3 regions of the Acinetobacter sp. LT1 genome follow, and region 1 is predicted to be linked to each of the others. Evidence: predicted binding sites of a transcription regulator. Region 1 holds the regulator's gene; each other region holds the start of a gene.
What was found. The regulator PhoB, encoded in region 1, activates phosphate uptake and scavenging genes when phosphate is short. The targets are predictions, from matches to a motif close to TGTCATNAANCTGTCATAA.
Positions count from the first base shown of each region.

Region 2: the regulator PhoB is predicted to act here: its motif matches at 3,590-3,608, upstream of WBW42_RS11025 (porin).
Region 3: the regulator PhoB is predicted to act here: its motif matches at 2,284-2,302, upstream of WBW42_RS07785 (inorganic phosphate transporter).

Region 1 is NZ_JBBAXE010000008.1:87,252-93,425, forward strand. It holds gene WBW42_RS09800 (hypothetical protein) at 1-96, shown strand, start outside; gene WBW42_RS09805 (alpha/beta fold hydrolase) at 136-1,332, shown strand; gene phoR (phosphate regulon sensor histidine kinase PhoR) at 1,400-2,758, opposite strand; gene phoB (phosphate regulon transcriptional regulator PhoB) at 2,768-3,478, opposite strand; gene WBW42_RS09820 (TetR/AcrR family transcriptional regulator) at 3,732-4,403, opposite strand; gene WBW42_RS09825 (SDR family NAD(P)-dependent oxidoreductase) at 4,614-5,447, shown strand; gene WBW42_RS09830 (MATE family efflux transporter) at 5,505-6,174, opposite strand, start outside.
Region 2 is NZ_JBBAXE010000009.1:129,834-136,007, forward strand. It holds gene lpxB (lipid-A-disaccharide synthase) at 1-122, shown strand, start outside; gene WBW42_RS11010 (DUF2797 domain-containing protein) at 158-1,027, opposite strand; gene WBW42_RS11015 (DUF6231 family protein) at 1,067-1,528, shown strand; gene WBW42_RS11020 (YidB family protein) at 1,628-2,218, shown strand; gene WBW42_RS11025 (porin) at 2,328-3,446, opposite strand; gene WBW42_RS11030 (HIT family protein) at 3,703-4,116, opposite strand; gene WBW42_RS11035 (YARHG domain-containing protein) at 4,134-4,403, opposite strand; gene WBW42_RS11040 (hypothetical protein) at 5,258-5,722, shown strand; gene WBW42_RS11045 (alpha/beta fold hydrolase) at 5,836-6,174, opposite strand, start outside.
Region 3 is NZ_JBBAXE010000006.1:122,369-128,542, forward strand. It holds gene dsdA (D-serine ammonia-lyase) at 1-439, opposite strand, end outside; gene WBW42_RS07785 (inorganic phosphate transporter) at 606-2,237, opposite strand; gene metH (methionine synthase) at 2,701-6,174, shown strand, end outside.

The sequences.
Region 1 (6,174 bases):
AGATTTAGTGGGAATAGTGATCTATTTTGGTATATAAGTTCTTTCATTTGCCTCTTGTTGGGTTCGTTATATGCAATAGGGGCATATTTTTTATAAGTTCAATTTGAAATGATTAGAAAGTAGAGGAGTAATCCCTTGATTAAAAAAAGTAATTCTTTTTTAAAAATTTTATTTAGCAGTATTTGTTTGGCATCTGGTTCTGCTATGGCTGCTCCAATTACAGATTTGGGTAAGCAAATTGTGAGCGAAAAACCGGGTTCAATATTGTCGCTAGAACAGCAAACTGTGACGGATTTGTTTCCTCATGCAGATCAGCGTTTGTTGGTCAATTATCGTAGTCGAGGTATTCAGGGCGAACCTATTGTTGCATCGGCTTTTATTTTATTACCAAAAGGAACACCGCCAAAAAATGGCTGGCCGATACTGGCTTGGGCACATGGTACGACTGGAGTTGCTGATACTTGTGCACCTTCGGGCGACTATGTGGGTGGGCCAGTTCATTCATATCAAGAAGTTGCTTCCAAAGCTTTAGATGGTTGGCTTGCACGTGGCTATGCAGTTGTCGCGCCTGACTATCAAGGCTTAGGCACATTAGGCGCACATCCCTATATGAATGCAAAGAGCCAACTGCATACGGTGGTCGATGCAGTGCGGGCATTACATTTGCTTAAGCCCAAGAGCTTTAATAAACAGTGGTTGGTGATGGGACATAGTCAAGGCGGGGCTGCAGCAATTGCAGTGTCTGCCTATGGTCAAAAAGATGCTCCCGAATTAGATTTAAAAGGGGCAATCGCTCTTGCGCCAGGCGGCTATCAATATGAAGGCATCGCAGAATATGTGCAGAGTAATCCAAACCCAGAACCAAGTGTGGCAGCTTTCTTCCCGATTGTATTATTGGGTGCGCAAGCAGCAGATCCAAGCATCATTCCTGAAAAGCTGGTAAGTCCTGAAATGAACACTGTGCTGACTCAAGCACGTAGTCGCTGTTTATCTGAACTTCAATCTGATTTGAAGAAGTCTCCTTCTAGCATATTTCGCCCTAACGCAGACTTAAAACCTCTTTTGGCTTATCTTAAAAAGCAGTCCATTGAAAATATGGTGCCGACTGTGCCGTTAATGATTGTTCAAGGCTCTAAAGATCATTTAGTCGACCCTAGAGGGACATCTGCTTATTACCAACAGCTATGTAAATTAAAAAAACCAACTATTTATCAAACGATTGATGGTGGCGATCACCGTGATGCACTGCGTCAAAGTAATACTTTTGCCACTCACTTTTTAAATGTCATAGAGAAAAATCAGACAAAATCGTATTGCTCGAATTCTAAGTAAATTGGTTTAAATAATACAAAAAAGCCGACTTTTCATGAGTCGGCTTTTTAAATGTGAGAGGGCAACTTTAGGTCATGTTATATAGTCTTTCTTTTGGAAAAACTGCGGTAAATGTTGATCCTTCGTTTTCTTTAGACTGCACATCTAAATAAGCGCCGTGTTGCATCAGCACATGTTTTACAATCGCTAAGCCTAAACCTGTACCACCTGTTTGACGACTACGGTCGCTATCAACACGATAGAAGCGTTCAGTCAGTCGTGGCAAATGTTTAGGGTTAATTCCGATGCCTGTGTCTTGCACACTAAAGTATGCATGTTCGCCATCATCATGCCAGCCAATGGTAATGGTTCCACCTTTTGGCGTGTACTTGATAGCATTCGTAATTAAATTACTAAATGCGCTGGCAATTTCCATGTCAGAACCAATTAGGTCACAGTGGCTATCAATATGTAAATTGAGCGTGTGTCCATAATCAGCATTGTAGGCCTGAGCATCATCAAACAATTGATTCATTAAGCTCGGCATTTCAATAATCTGGTTTTTTGCGATTTTCTTATTATTTTCTAAATTTGATAACAGTAGTAAATCATTGACCAACGCATTCATACGTTTGGTTTGTGATTGCATCTGGTCAAATGCACGTTTCCAGCGTGGGCTAATATCTTCCTGATCGGTAAAGGTTTCGATATAACCACTGAGCACGGTTAATGGGGTACGAAGTTCATGCGAAATATTGTCGACAAAGTCTTTACGCATTTGCTCAAGGTTGTGCATACGCGTCACATCGTAAGCCACCAATAAACGACTTTCTCCACCAAATCGAGTGAGCTTAACCTGTACATAACGGTCATCATCAAAATTGGAATGCAGCTTAATCCCATCAGGTGCCTGATCAATATTGTTAAAATATTCAATAAAAGTAGGCTGACGTAAAATGGTTAATAAGTTGCGGCCACGGTCGAGAGGACTGATTCCTAACAAACGTTCGGCAGCAGGGTTCCACCACTCGATTTGATGTTGGTCATCAATGAGTACAACCGCTTCAGCAAGAGCAACTAATGAAGACTGAGCCCGGTCAATTAAACCGACCATTTCGGCCTGAACAATTCGTTCCTGACGCTGAGCACGGTAAACATTAAATAACAATGCCCCCCAAATCCCGTTAAGGTTTGGAGGAACGTCATAAGGTTTATTCGCAATCCAGTCATTGACCAGATATAAAGAACGCAACTGGAGTGTAAAAAACACCACGAAGGCGATAAAAATACAGCTCCAGAAATACCCAATACCGAAACCGACTAAACCGGCAATAATTAGAAAAAATAATAAAAGCCGTAAATCTTGTTTGGCAAACGTCCATAAACTACTGTAGCGAGAAAGCTTTTGTTCACGTACCTGTTCAGGGACGGGGTAGGGTTCATACATAAATCTTGGTTAACCTGCGGCTAAATCTGCACGTGTTGAGAAACGGTAGCCAGTTCCACGTACAGTCTGAACAAATCGGTCAACACCAAAAGGTTCTAACACTTTACGTAAACGACGGATATGCACATCGATAGTGCGGTCTTCAATATATACATTACCGCCCCATACCTGATCGAGCAACTGGGCACGCGTATAGGCACGTTCTGGATGGGTCATAAAAAACGCAAGTAAGCGATATTCAGTTGGGCCCATATCTAAAATACTGTTACCAAAGCTAACACGCTGGCTTACAGGATCAAGAATTAAACCATTGGCATCAATTGTTTTTTCACCACTTAATGCATTCGCGCGGCGCAGAACTGCCTTAATACGTGAAACCAGTTCACGTGTTGAGAAAGGCTTCGTCATGTAATCATCTGCACCCGCATCAAGACCTTGTACTTTATGGTCTTCTTCTCCGCGAGCGGTCAGCATAATCACTGGAATTTCTGCTAAATTCTCATCGCGTTTTAAGCGGCGACATAAATCGACACCACTTACACCTCCAGGTAACATCCAATCAAGCAAGATAAGCGCCGGACGTTGGTCGACGATAATTTGATGAGCCTGTTTGGCATCTTCTGCCTGTAAACACTGAAAACCTGCCATGTCCAAAGAAGTATGGATCATTTCACGAATAGGAAGCTCATCATCGACAATTAAAATATAGTCATCTTTCACAACGCAATATCCTATAGATTTAACGGTGAACCGTTTTGTAGTTATGACAGGCTTATTACAAAGATTAATTATGACAATTTCATTGCAGAAAAGTCTATAAAAATGAATTTAGCAATAATTTGTGACAAAACTAAGGCAAAGGTATGACCAAATTATGACATCTAAGCCTCAAACTTTCTAAAATCATTCAATAGGTTATCACCTTAATTGCTTAGCTATTTTTTCACATTTTGGCTGTCAAAAAACTTTAATATTATTTTGAAACTTGAGCTAATAAAGATAAGAAAACGATACGGCACGCAGTTAAAACCTGCTCAAGAGACTGCTCAAACCCTCCCATCACCCATCGAATTGCAATTTGAGTGACATATCCATTTAAACCCGTTGCGATTAAAGAGAGCTCATTTTCATGGTGTTGAATTTGGGGCATGGTCAGCATAACGAAGGCTTGAATCATGCGATCAAATTGCGCAAGTGTTTCTTGAATGGTGGCCTGATTATGTAATTCTTGCACCAGAACTGCATCGACATAGACAATACGAGCTAATCTCGGGTCATCTTTTAATGTTGTCAGCAGCGCTCTCAAACCCGCATCGACCATTTTTTCTGGATCGGGTGCAGCTTTAATCACGGCTTGCATCAGATTTTGCTGTAATTCTTCAATCATTTTTAAAAAGATGGTTTGGAATAAATCTTCACTCTTTTTAAATGATTCATAAAAATAACGTTCGGTGAGTTTAGCTTCTTGGCAGACATCTTTTACCGTCACTGAAAAAAAACCAAGGGTTCCGTAGGTTGCAATACCCGCTTCAATCAGTTTTTCGCGGCGTGCTTCTTTACGTTCAGATAGAGATAACCCTTTGAACTGACGTTCTTTACTCACACTTTTTGTTTTCTTTTTACTGGTTGAGTCGTTAGTCGCCATAAATAAATTTTTTCCTAAAGAATGGTTTCCTAATTTATAGGTTTTGGCCAAATATGCTCACTATGATAAAGCCCTCAGCAGAATTGTGCCATTCTATCTGAAATTACAGTGTACTATATTGACAATGTGTATTGTCAAAATTATATTGAAGGTGTCTAAAGTGCACATGCAATGAACCGATTGTGCAAATCGAAAAACAAAGGATGGACAATGAAAAATTTTAAAAACAAAGTCGCTGCAATTACGGGCGCGGGTTCTGGCATTGGGCAACAGTTAGCAATTCTTTTGGCAAAACAGGGTTGCCATCTTTCGTTGAGTGATATTAATGAAAAAGGATTACAACAAACTGTCGAGCTTTTAAAGCCTTACAGCAATATTACTGTTACCACTAAAAAGCTTGATGTGTCTGACCGTGAAGCGGTAAAGCAGTGGGCGCAAGAAACAGTACAAGATCACGGTTCTGTTAACCTGATTTTTAACAATGCTGGCGTTGCGTTAGGTTCGACTGTCGAAGGCGCGACCTATGAAGATTTAGAGTGGATTGTTGGGATTAATTTCTGGGGCGTCGTATACGGTACTAAAGAATTTTTACCGTTCATTAAGCAAACTCAAGATGGACACATTATTAACATCTCGAGCTTATTTGGTCTGACTGCCCAACCTACACAGTCTGGCTATAATGCAACCAAATTTGCTGTGCGTGGCTTTACCGAATCATTACGCCAAGAGTTAGATATTGAAAAAAGTGGCGTGAGTTCTTTGTGCGTACATCCAGGGGGAATTCGCACCAATATTGCTAAAGCTGCAAAAATGAGTGATAGCTTGAGTACTTTAGGTATGGACCCAGCTAAATCGATTCAAAACTTTGATAAGTTCTTACGTACCCCACCAGAAGAAGCGGCTCGTCAAATCTTGGATGCCGTTTTGAAAAATAAACGCCGTTTATTGATTGGTAGTGATGCAAAATTTCTTGATGCATTACAGCGTTTGTTCCCAACAGGATATCAACGCGCTTCAACCGTTGTGACCAAATGGATGAAATAAGATTTAAATTAAAAAAAGCCATCAAATGATGGCTTTTTTTATGTGGCTTGGATGGTTCTAAATAAGAACTTTGATCGTCTTTTTCTTCCAGATAAATTGATAATACAAGCCTTGAATAATACATAAACTCACAAATGCCAAGGCATAGGCAACCCAAATGCCTTTAAGTCCCCACATTGAGCTAAACCAGTAAGCGCATGGAATTTCAATAAATAAAATGGCAGAGATATTAATCAGCATTGGAACAGTCACGGTGCCGCTCGCACGCATGATAGAGGCAAAAATGGCACCTGCGCCAAAGAATAAAATCGCCCAAAGTACAATAAATAAAAGCTGTTGACCTAACACCACCACAGTTGGGTCGGTAATAAACAAAGCCATTAAATATTTTGAAAATAGATAACCAAGTGCAATTAAGGCACCTGTAAATAAAAAGTTCATTCCCAGAGCCGTACGGGTTACTCGCGCTAATAGATCTGATTTACCCGCACCAATCGCTTGCGCTGCAAAAATTGAGGCTGCTATGGAGATCGAAATCGCTGGAAACTGAATGTAGTTGAGTACCTGATTCACTGCACCATACGCTGCTGTAGCATGTGAACCATAATGGTTAACCAACCCAACAATAACTAAACCCGCCATTGAGGTCGTAATCATTTGAATACCCGTTGGGACGCCTAAGCGTAAAATAATTTTGCTTAGTTCTGGATTATGACGGATATGTTGC
Region 2 (6,174 bases), on a different contig from region 1:
AACTAATGAATGTTGAGACAGCTCAAATTCAAGTGATGCAACATTTAACTATGCATAAACAGCTTATTTCTGGAAATACAGAAGACCCAGTCCAAGCAGTCCTAAAAGTACTTGAAAAGTAAAAAAAGCCCCATTTTTAGGGGCTTTTTAAATCTACTCAGGCACGTACAATCAGCTCGTAACCAGTATATTTACGAATGTTGATAACACCAATATCAAAAATTAAATATTGGCCTTTAATCCCTTGTAATACACCGCGAATTTTCGGTGTTTTATCTAAGTTTAGAGACTTAATTTTTTCAGGATATTGTTCAACTGGGTAAACAAACTCACGTGGCAATTCATTTTCTAGTAGTTCAACCGTTTCGTTAAATTCAAGGTTTTGACTAAATTCTTCACGAATAGTTTGAATTTTAGGGGCGAACTCTTCGATTAATTGATCCCGTTGTTCAACCATATTTAAAGGTTCAGCTTCACCCTTGAGGAGTTTGCGCCAATCTGTTTTATCAGCAATTAAAGAACCAAACATGGTTTCAAGTTGACCAGATAAACGGCGTGATCCAACTTTTAAAATAGGTAAGGCTTGAGTTGCACCTTGATCTAACCAACGACCTGGCATATGGCTAACACGAGTAATACCCACTTTTAAAGCACTAGAGTTTGCCAAATATACAATATGTGGTTGGAAACAAACGCTATGGGCAAAGTCATCTTCACGACATGTGCCTAAGTGATAGTGACATGTTTCAGGTTTCATAATACAAAGGTCACATTCTGCTTTGGTCTTAAAACATTTAAAGCAGTGGCCTTGAGAATAAGACTTTGGTGTTTTAGTGCCACAAGAAGTGCAATAAATATTACCTGTCCATTCGATTTCTAGTTCTTGTCCTAAATTAAAAGGAAGATCAATTTCTGAACGGTCTAATACAAATTTGTATTCAACATTTGCCTTGGTTGTCTGTTGATCAGTTACACTAGCATCTTTTAGGCCTGCATGCATTTTATGGCAAATGCCTTGTAGTTCCATAAAGTTTAAACTCACATCTTTCAATTAAGGGTTGCAGTTATGGCTGAACAAAATGTCATCACTTCTATGCTAGACGATTTATCAAACGAACAGCCCATTCATACTGCACTTTGTATTGGCCAGAAAATTGACCAGAATAACGCAATTCAATGGCACTATTTTACCGTAACTGAGCTTTTAAGTCTGCCTTTTACTCAGCGTTATGACTTGGGTTTTGTATTGTTTGATACTGATGAAATGCAAAACATCAGCGATGTACAAAAATCACAATTATTAGTAAAGCTAAGAGATTTATTAGCGAAACGAATTGTAGTGGTAAGTAAACGCAGTGATGAGCAGTTATTACGTTCTTTAGGTTTTACTCAACTTATTGATAAAACTTCATATGATAGTGATTTTGCTTTATGGCAATTTAATATATTGACTTATAAACATGTTCCAGACTGGTTTAATTCAAAGTTCTGGGCGAACCCGGAAAACTGGAATAAATTCCGCTGGTAAAAGGGCCTTAAATCTCTTTCAAAATTTAACAATTTGGTTTTTGCTGTCTTAACAAGAATCCGCGTATGCTCATGTATAAACCATACATAAGAGTTACACATGACTAATTTAAGCAACATTGTAGAAGTTTTGGCTAAGCAGGCTTTAGGTGGGAATCAGCAAGCGTCAGGTCAAGGTGGTTTAGGTGGAATTTTAGGTTCAGTGCTAGGACAAATGGGGGGTAATACTTCATCTGGTACCCAAGGTGGTCTTGGGGGCGTACTAGGTTCTGTATTAGGGCAAGTGACTGGCAATAACAACACACCTCAAGCAGGTGGCGGTGTACAAAGTTTATTAATTGCAGTTGTGCCTTTAATCTTAGGTTGGGTGCAGCAACAAGGTGGTTTACAGGCTGCATTAGAAAAGTTGAAAGGTGCGGGTTTAGGAAGCCAGGTTCAAAGCTGGGTTGATCCAAATCAAAGTAATAGCGAAGTTCCGACTCAGCAATTACAGAGTTTATTTAATCCAGCTGACATTGAACAAGTTGCTGAGCAAGCCCAAGCGCCAAAAGAGCAAGTTTACGGTGCAATCGCATCCGTCTTACCTCAGGTCATTGACTCTTTAACACCTCAAGGTGACAGTACCGATCATCAAGAAGCAAACCAAGATATTCAAAATGTCATGAATCTTGTAAGTGGTTTTTTAAAATAAGATATAAATCTACAAAAGCCGATAAGTCTTATATCGGCTTTTTTTACTCAGGACAAAAAATAAAAGGGCATAAGCCCTTTTATTTTAGATCTGAATCAAACATAACCGATTAGAAGTTATATTCGATACCAGTACCTACAACAGTTTGTTTGTCGTCTTCTTTAATCCAGTCGCGTTTTTGTTGAGCAACGATACCGTAGAAGCGAGCTTGTTTGTTGATTTGGTAATCAAGACCTAAACCGTATAAGTCAATTTTACGATCTTGTTTACCGCTTACTTGTGTTTCAGCAGAAGCGTATTCTGCTTTCACTTTAAGTTTAGTGTTAGGAATTTTATAAGCAGCTGTTACTGCATATGCTTCTTCTTCTAAACCTTTGTAGTTTATATAGGTATCTGTAGTTTTATCAACACCATCTACACGCGTAGTTTTTGACGTTTTATAAGCAGTCAAGTCATCAGTAGGTTCAGCGTGTTGCCATAAAGCACCTACAACAAAACCAGATTTGGCAATATCATAAGAACCAGTTACACGGTAAGCATCGGTATAAACATCTTTTAGACCGTAAGCTGCATATTTACCTTTAATACCAAAGTCACCAGCAGCAGCAATTGCTAAACCGATATCTTTGTTTTCGTAACCAAGCGATGTTGATACAGAGTCAAAGCTATCATTTTTGCTGTCTTTACCAGTTTCACCTTGTTTGCTATCAGAGGTGCTTTCACCAGTTTGAGCCATGATATTGAATGTTAAACCAGCTAATAATTTAGGGTCTAATTCAAAACCGATCACGTTGTCTAAACGGTTTTCACCGTACATGATATTAGTAATATCTAAACGTGTATCGTCATTAAAGATGTCTTGGTTACCACCAGCAGCTGTTTTAAAGTAAGAATCATACTTACCTACTTTTAATGTACCAACACCTTCAGTTTTTAAACCGATAAAACGGTTACGAGCACTAAGGTCAGTATCAGAACCTGAACCATCAGTAGAAATTGCCCATTCAGCTAAATAAACAGCAGATAACTTATCAGTTAATTTCTCTTCGCCTTTTACCCCAATACGAGAAGAGTTTGAGTTAACTTCGGTAACGTCACTTTTACCATCGAAATTTTTATTATCAACTTGGTTAATAGAAACATTTAGTTTGCCATACAAAGTTGGCGCTGCTTGCACCGCGTTTACGCTCAAAGTTGCAACTGCGGCAGCGAGTAGCAATTTCTTCATTGAGATTTCTCCAAAAGGTATTTAAAAATGGCGTATGCCTAGCTAACTATTTATTTTGTAGTTGACTTATGTACAAAAAGTTACAAAAGCTCACCAACTTGCTAAGCAGTATCGGCAAAATTTGTGACAGAGAAGTGAAGAATAAATGACAGTTTTATGACGTTTAAAATTTAGAAATAAATTAGTTGTTTTCATTTTTTTATAGTTTTTAGACGAAAAAAAGCGGAGCCTAAGCTCCGCTTTAACCATCTAAAAATCAAAGAGCTGCTTTAATTTTTTCAGCTAATTCTTTAATTTTTTCTTGATCCCCTAACTCAACAGCATGGCGTCCAAGATGATGCACATTTGTTGGAATTAGGTGAAAATGAACATGTGGAACAGTTTGTCCTGCTGCTGCTCCAGAAAGTTGCATCAATACAATACCTTCCAAATTGAGTGCTTTTTCCATTGCCTTAGCAATCTTTTGAACAATTTGTATAGTATAGGCTGCTGCTTCAGCAGGTAAGTCCAGCAGTGTTACAGCAGGTGTTTTTGGAATAACTAATGTATGACCATCGGCTTGAGGCATAATATCCATAAAAGCTAGAACTTGATCATCTTCATAGACTTTTATCGCTGGAAGTTCTCCACGTAAAATTTTTGCGAAGATATTTTGATCATCATATGCCATGTATTATTCCTTTAAAATTATTTACATTTCAATTCTTTTTGACGTTCTTTAATAGCGTCAAGACGTTGTTGCTCTTTGTCAGAAAACTTTGGTTTTGTCGTATGACAGTTTTCATTACCATATTTTTCTTTAGCATCAGGATCTTTAAAACAAAAGCCTTTTGACGCATAAATCAAATTGTAATCATCTTGCAATTTTTGACATTCTTGCTCAGGTGTTGCAGCTTGTACGCCTAAACTAGCAATGCTCACCATGCCAGTAAAGACTGCAACCATAAATTTATTCATGAGCTTTTCCTCAGTTAAAGGTATGAACCTGTACTCAATATAAGGTTTCTTACCAATATTTCAATGACTATTAATTACTCAGGTGTCATTTTGGTTTGTATTTTGGGCAAAAAATTAATAAAATCTTTATATATCAATGTCTTAAAAATAAACAATAAAAACAAAAACTTAACTAAATTTTTATATATCTTTCCATAATTTAACTACTATCTAATACCTTGTAATTGCTCATAATGAATGAAATAGGGGACTTGCTTCTATTAAATAAAAAATCAAAAAGTTCGTAGAAAAGCCATATTTATGACTCATCTTTTGCTGAAAAGACAGTTTTAGTTTGAATTTTGGTCAATGGAAAAGAAAGATATTAATGCCATGATCAAAGAACAAAGCGTGATAATTATCACATTTTGTATTTTAGGATTAGGTGGAATTCACTAGGTCCATTTATTTTAGACGGAAATGGGCTTCTCTTATTGAAACAGAGATAAAATTATTTTCGACTTTTATTTAAGATTAAAATTCACCTGAAAGATGCATTGATTTTACATATTTAAAGTCTTATTATATGCCCCATAATTGCTGCGTTTGATAGTTTTTGTTTTTTATAGCCCATTTCTCCAAATGAAATGGGCTTTTTTTATTAAAGTTATTTCGAATCATTAAAATTTAGTATTTTATATTGAGAATAATTTCGCCTTATATTTGGATTTTGTGGCATAGTCTAAATGTTGCTTTCATAATTGCCCTGATAGTTACTTTCTACCCTCATACCCTTACACATAGTAATAGTATATTCATCATACTTCCTTAAAGGATCAGTCGTTCGTTAAGACTAAATATTAAAGGAATAGGTGATGTCACAATTTTTACTAATTGCTGAAAAAGTTTATAAAAAGTTCGAAGAAGAAAAGCTTTTCTCCGAGGATGTAATTGGGCACTTGAATAGCTTAGTTAGTATTATACGGCAAGAGATAAAAGACACTTCATACAAACTAAAATATAACTTTATTGATTTTGAAGAATGTTTAAATAAACCTGCAAAGAAATGTTCAGTTAAACTCGATATCAGCTTAATGCCAATTTATAAGAATAAAAGTGAATACATTATGTGGTTAGCGAGTTTTATCGAAAAAATTACTCTAGGTGGAAGAGAAAAGTTTCCACCGCTTACAAATAGTTTACTTCCGAGCTGTATAGTGACTAATCCTTATGTAACAAAACTGGAGCAGGCCAAGGCCTCTTCTGAAAAAAGTGCACAGATGATTGTAAATTACTTTAAATCATCCGATTATAAAAAAGTTAACAAAGTGCCTTCATAGTGAAAATAATAATTTTCTATTAAAACAATAATATTATTGGTAAATGCACTGTTATAAGAGGGTTTATTCCACCCAACCGAATAAAAGCAATAGGTTGAATCATGACCTTATTCTTAAATTTGCGTTGATCGTTCGGTGAGCCATTTTGCTAGTTGTGGCCAGAACTCCAATGCACTTGCCTGACTCGACATGAGACCCAAATGTCCGCCAGGGATGAGAGTAAACGTAACATCTTGGCTACTGGTTAACTGGCTTAATGGTTGAGCTGCATCAGCGGTAACCAGTTGATCACTACGACCCGCGCCCACTAAGAGAGAGCAGTCGATATTTTTTAATTCAATTTTTTTATCTTTTAACTCAATAAAGCCGCGCTTCAATGGATTTTGCAACCAAACATTGAACAACATGTCCTGATTAATTCCACCAGGGTAATCAATCATATTATTTAAAAA
Region 3 (6,174 bases), on a different contig from region 1:
TATAATCATCTTCTGGTTTGAGTAACCCTGCCTGCATGGCAAGTTTTTCAGCATGTGTGAGCACTTCATAAATACCACCACGTGCTTTAATGGAGCCTGAAATAGGTAGATGACTATCCTTTTTCAGCCAGAATGTTCCGTTAAGCTGTACTTGTTTTGCTGAAGAAAGTGCTTGTTGCATATGAGCAATTTCAACAATATCTGATTCAATTTTTCCATGTTGTGCTTGAGTTTCAGGAAATACTTTTGCCAAATAAGGTGCGAAACGCGCTAGTCTTGCTTCTGCTTCACTTACATCTTTAGCGGTTAGTCCAACTTTTTCTAAAGCTTCCTTTAAAGGATATCGATGAGGTGTAAACCAAAATGTTTCTTGATAGGCTTGAAGTGTTTGAATAAGTGGAAATTGTTGTTTTAGCTGATGTATTTGAACCGCATTCATAATATATCCTGATATAAAATTTTAAGCCCAGCCTATAAAGCTGTTTGATGACCTATAACAACTTATTAATTTATAGATGAATGTACATGAAAAATAGTCTCAACTTTAAAAACTAAACAAATAAAAAAGCCACTGTGAACAGTGGCTTTAATTTTTTTAAATGCGTTTATACAAACTGTAAGAATAACCAGTACAAACCACCTGACAAGCAGATTGTTGCAGGAAGAGTAAATACCCATGCAGAGAGTATTGTCTTCACGGTATTAAAGTTTAAACCTGATTTATTCGCGACCATCGTACCCGCAACAGCACTGTTTAAAACGTGTGTTGTTGAAACTGGCATACCTAAACCATCGGCAGCTGCAATTGTACTCATTGCAACAAGCTCAGCAGACATCCCTTGACCATAAGTCATGTGGTGCTTACCAATACGCTCACCTACAGTCACAACAATACGTTTCCAACCCACCATTGTGCCTAGACCAAGTGCTAAAGCAACAGCCACTTTTACCCAAGTCGGAATGTATTGTAAGAATGAATCTAAGCTACTACGGTATTCTTTCACGAGCTTTTTCTGTGAGTCATCCATTTTTGGTAAAGCATCTGCTTTTTCCAAACGCTTAAACGTGGTTGTACTCAAATACATGTCATTACGAATTTCGCTAATAGCAGCTTCAGGAATATCTTTTAAGTTGTTATAGCTAGAAACTCGCTCCCCCAAGTGATCAGTCATACTTGCCAATGCAGGCACAACTTCTGGAGTTTGCTGTTTAGTTTGAATATATTTAGTCAAAATAACACGTGCTTTTTCATCGGTTAATTCTGGCTGATTTTGATTCAAAAATACGGCAGTTTGAGAAGAAAGCTGATGGAATGATTGAACTTGCTGAGTATCAAGATTTTTATTTAATGAATAAGCCAACGGCACCAGACCAACCAAAATCAGCATGATGAGTCCCATACCCTTTTGACCGTCATTAGAACCATGTGCAAAACTCACACCTGTACAGGTAAAGATCAAAATTGCACGAATGATTGCTGGTGGTGGTTTATTCCCTTCAGGTGGCTGGAATAATTCTAATTGGCGTTTAAAAATAGTTTTAACCAACAAGAATACAATCGCTGCAAAAGCGAAACCAATTAAAGGTGAAAATAATAATGCCTTACCGACTTTAATCACCTGATCCATATCAACACCACTGGTCGTTACGCCAGTCGATGCACTCAATAGATGGTTCATAATGCCCACACCCAAGATTGAACCAATCAAGGTATGTGAGCTAGATGCAGGAATACCTAAGAACCAAGTACCCAAGTTCCAGAGAATCGCAGCAATAAGAAGCGCAAAAACCATTGCGAAACCTGCACCGCTACCCATATTCATGATCAATTCAACAGGTAACAATGCAATAATGCCGTAAGCGACTGCGCCGCTTGCAACCATTACCCCAAGGAAATTACAAAAACCAGCCCACATGACTGCAACCGGTGCTGGTAAAGCATTGGTGTAAATCACTGTTGCCACTGCATTTGCAGTATCGTGGAAGCCATTTACAAACTCAAAGCCTAAAGCAATCAAGAGTGCAGTTGATAAAAGAATAACTGAATAAAGACTCAAAGGTGGTACATGTGCTAAATCAGCACTCACCTGAAATCCAATATAAATAAGTGTTGCAACAATAATCGTCAGAAACACCGGCATAAAAAATTTAGGTGTCGGGACATGTACATTCGTCGATTTGACTTGCAGGTTTGCCGCAAGTTTTGAATCCGAAACAGGGGGTAGATTAGAATTCATGCAGACGGTAAGAGGATAAAAAAATCCTCTGTATTCTTAAATTAAATTATGACAATTATATGACAAAGCGGCGCCTGATGAAGTCAATTTTTCACATTTTGACCTCATTTGATGCACCTTTCCTCTATGATTTTTATTTTTTTATTTAAATACAATAATTTACATAAATCCCTACCCATCTATTTTATGACTATTTTTGAAGCAAAAATATCTAAAAAATTACCTAAACGTCTACTTTTTAAACACTACAACTGTCATAAAACCGAATATTGGAGATGAAATATTTCAATATCATGATCATTTTATGAATATTTGATGAAAAAACACCCTCTTGTTGTTCGAAAACACTTTTTTTACGACTAATTTACGGTGAATGGTGGGTCGTTATAGGTCATCAATTGCGCAACTATTCTGTTACAATAGCGCCGCATTTTTAAATTCATATAAAAGATCGGGGTTTTCTATGTCTACGCTTGCCACCCTAAAAGCGCTTCTTGCTAAACGCATTCTGATTATTGATGGTGCAATGGGAACTATGATCCAGCGCCATAAATTGGAAGAAGCCGACTACCGTGGTGAGCGTTTTGCCGATTGGGCACATGACTTAAAAGGTAACAATGACCTTTTGGTTCTGACCCAGCCTCAAATCATTCAAGGTATTCATGAAGCTTATCTTGATGCTGGTGCAGACATTATTGAAACTAATAGCTTTAACGGCACGCGTGTTTCAATGTCTGACTATCATATGGAAGATCTTGTTCCAGAGATTAACCGTGAAGCAGCACGTTTAGCTAAAGCAGCTTGTGAGAAGTATTCGACTCCAGATAAACCGCGTTTTGTCGCAGGTGTCCTTGGGCCAACATCGCGTACTTGTTCAATTTCACCGAATGTAAATGACCCTGCCTTTCGTAACATTACTTTTGATGAGTTAAAAGAAAACTATATTGAAGCGACTCATGCGCTGATTGAAGGCGGTGCAGATATCCTTTTGATTGAAACCGTATTTGACACATTAAACTGCAAAGCTGCAATTTTTGCGGTTAAAGAAGTCTTTAAACAAGTTGGTCGTGAATTACCAATCATGATTTCAGGGACCATTACCGATGCATCGGGTCGTACCTTAACAGGTCAAACTGCGGAAGCGTTCTGGAACTCTGTACGTCATGGTGACTTACTATCGATTGGTTTTAACTGTGCGCTTGGTGCAGATGCCATGCGTCCTCACGTAAAAACCATTTCCGATGTAGCAGATACCTTTGTTTCAGCGCACCCAAATGCGGGCTTACCAAATGCTTTTGGTGAATATGATGAAACGCCAGAACAAACTGCAGCATTCTTAAAAGAATTTGCAGAAAGCGGCTTAATCAATATTACTGGTGGTTGCTGTGGTACAACACCAGACCATATCCGCGCGATTGCCAATGCGGTAAAAGATATTGCGCCTCGTCAAGTTCCTGAAACTGTACCTGCATGTCGTTTGAGTGGTTTAGAACCATTTAATATTTATGATGACTCATTGTTCGTTAACGTGGGTGAACGTACTAACGTTACAGGTTCGAAAAAATTCTTACGCTTAATTCGTGAAGAAAACTTTGCCGAAGCTTTAGAAGTGGCACAGCAGCAAGTTGAAGCTGGCGCTCAGATTATCGACATTAACATGGATGAAGGGATGCTCGATTCGCAAAATGCGATGGTGCATTTCTTAAATCTTGTGGCTTCTGAACCAGATATTTCACGTGTGCCAATCATGATTGACTCATCAAAATGGGAAATCATTGAAGCTGGCTTAAAATGCGTACAAGGTAAACCCGTTGTTAACTCAATTTCTTTAAAAGAAGGTTATGACGAGTTTGTAGAAAAAGCTCGCCTGTGCCGTCAATATGGTGCTGCGATTATTGTCATGGCATTTGATGAAAAAGGTCAGGCCGACACTGCTGAACGTAAACGTGAAATCTGTAAACGTTCTTATGATGTTTTGGTTAATGATGTCGGCTTCCCTGCTGAAGATATTATTTTTGACCCAAACGTATTTGCAGTAGCAACAGGTATTGAAGAACACAACAATTATGGCGTCGATTTCATTGAGGCCACAGGTTGGATTAAACAAAACTTACCGCACGCTATGATTTCTGGTGGTGTGTCGAATGTTTCGTTCTCGTTCCGTGGTAACGAGCCTGTTCGTGAAGCCATTCACTCTGTGTTCTTGTACCATGCCATCAAGCAAGGCATGACCATGGGTATTGTGAATGCTGGCCAAATGGCAATTTATGATGATATTCCAGCCGAGCTAAAAGAAGCTGTTGAAGATGTCATCTTAAACCAAAACCAAGGTGAGTCTGGTCAGGCGGCGACTGAAAAATTGCTTGAAGTGGCTGAAAAATACCGTGGCCAAGGCGGTGCTACAAAAGAAGCCGAGAACCTTGAATGGCGTAATGAATCTGTAGAAAAACGTCTTGAATATGCGTTAGTCAAAGGTATTACCACTTACATTGATGAAGATACCGAAGAAGCTCGCCTCAAAGCCAAACGTCCTTTAGATGTAATCGAAGGCGCTTTGATGGACGGTATGAACGTGGTTGGTGACTTGTTCGGTTCGGGCAAAATGTTCTTACCACAAGTTGTGAAATCTGCACGTGTTATGAAGCAAGCTGTGGCTTGGCTCAACCCGTACATTGAAGCTGAAAAAACAGGTAGCCAATCTAAAGGTAAAGTCCTGATGGCAACTGTTAAGGGCGACGTACACGATATTGGTAAAAATATTGTAGGTGTAGTACTCGGCTGTAATGGTTATGACATTGTTGATCTTGGCGTGATGGTCCCTTGCGAGAAAATCTTACAAACTGCAATTGATGAAAAATGTGACATCATCGGCTTGTCAGGTCTGATTACTCCATCTTTAGATGAGATGGTATTTGTTGCGAAAGAAATGCAGCGCAAAGGCTTTAACATTCCTTTATTAATTGGTGGTGCGACTACTTCTAAAGCACACACTGCAGTAAAAATTGATCCTCAGTACCAAAACGATGCTGTGATTTATGTTGCCGATGCTTCACGTGCGGTGGGTGTTGCAACCACTCTCCTTTCGAAAGAAATGCGTGGAAACTTTATTGCAGAGCACCGTGCTGAATATGCCAAGATTCGCGAGCGCTTAGCCAACAAACAGCCAAAAGCTGCAAAATTGACCTATGCTGAGTCAGTTGAAAACGGTTTTAAAATTGACGAAAGCTATGTACCACCAAAACCAAATCTTTTAGGAACACAAGTTCTCACTAACTACCCTCTTGCAACCATTGTAGAGTATTTTGACTGGACACCATTCTTCATTTCTTGGAGCTTGGCAGGTAAATTCCCGAAAATTTTAGAAGATGAAGTGGTCGGCGAAGCTGCAACAGATTTGTATAACCAAGCTCAAGCGATGTTGAAAGATATTATCGACAACAATCGTTTTGATGCTCGTGCCGTATTCGGTATGTTCCCTGCACAGCGCACTGATGCAGACACAGTGAGCGTATTTGATGAAGCTGGTCAAAATGTTACGCATACTTTTGAGCACTTACGTCAGCAATCTGACAAAGTGACAGGTAAACCAAACTTGTCTTTGGCAGATTATATTCGTACTGACCGTGAACAACAGGACTACTTAGGCGGATTCACTGTATCGATTTTTGGTGCAGAAGAACTGGCAAATGAATACAAAGCTAAAGGTGATGACTACTCTGCAATTTTAGTTCAGTCATTGGCAGACCGTTTTGCTGAAGCTTTTGCCGAACACTTACATGAACGCATTCGTAAAGAGTTCTGGGGCTATAAAGCGGATGAACAGCTTAGCAATGAAGAACTGATTAAAGAGAAATATGTCGGTATTCGCCCTGCACCGGGTTACCCTGCTTGCCCAGAGCACTCTGAAAAAGCGGTGTTGTTCGACTGGTTAGGTTCT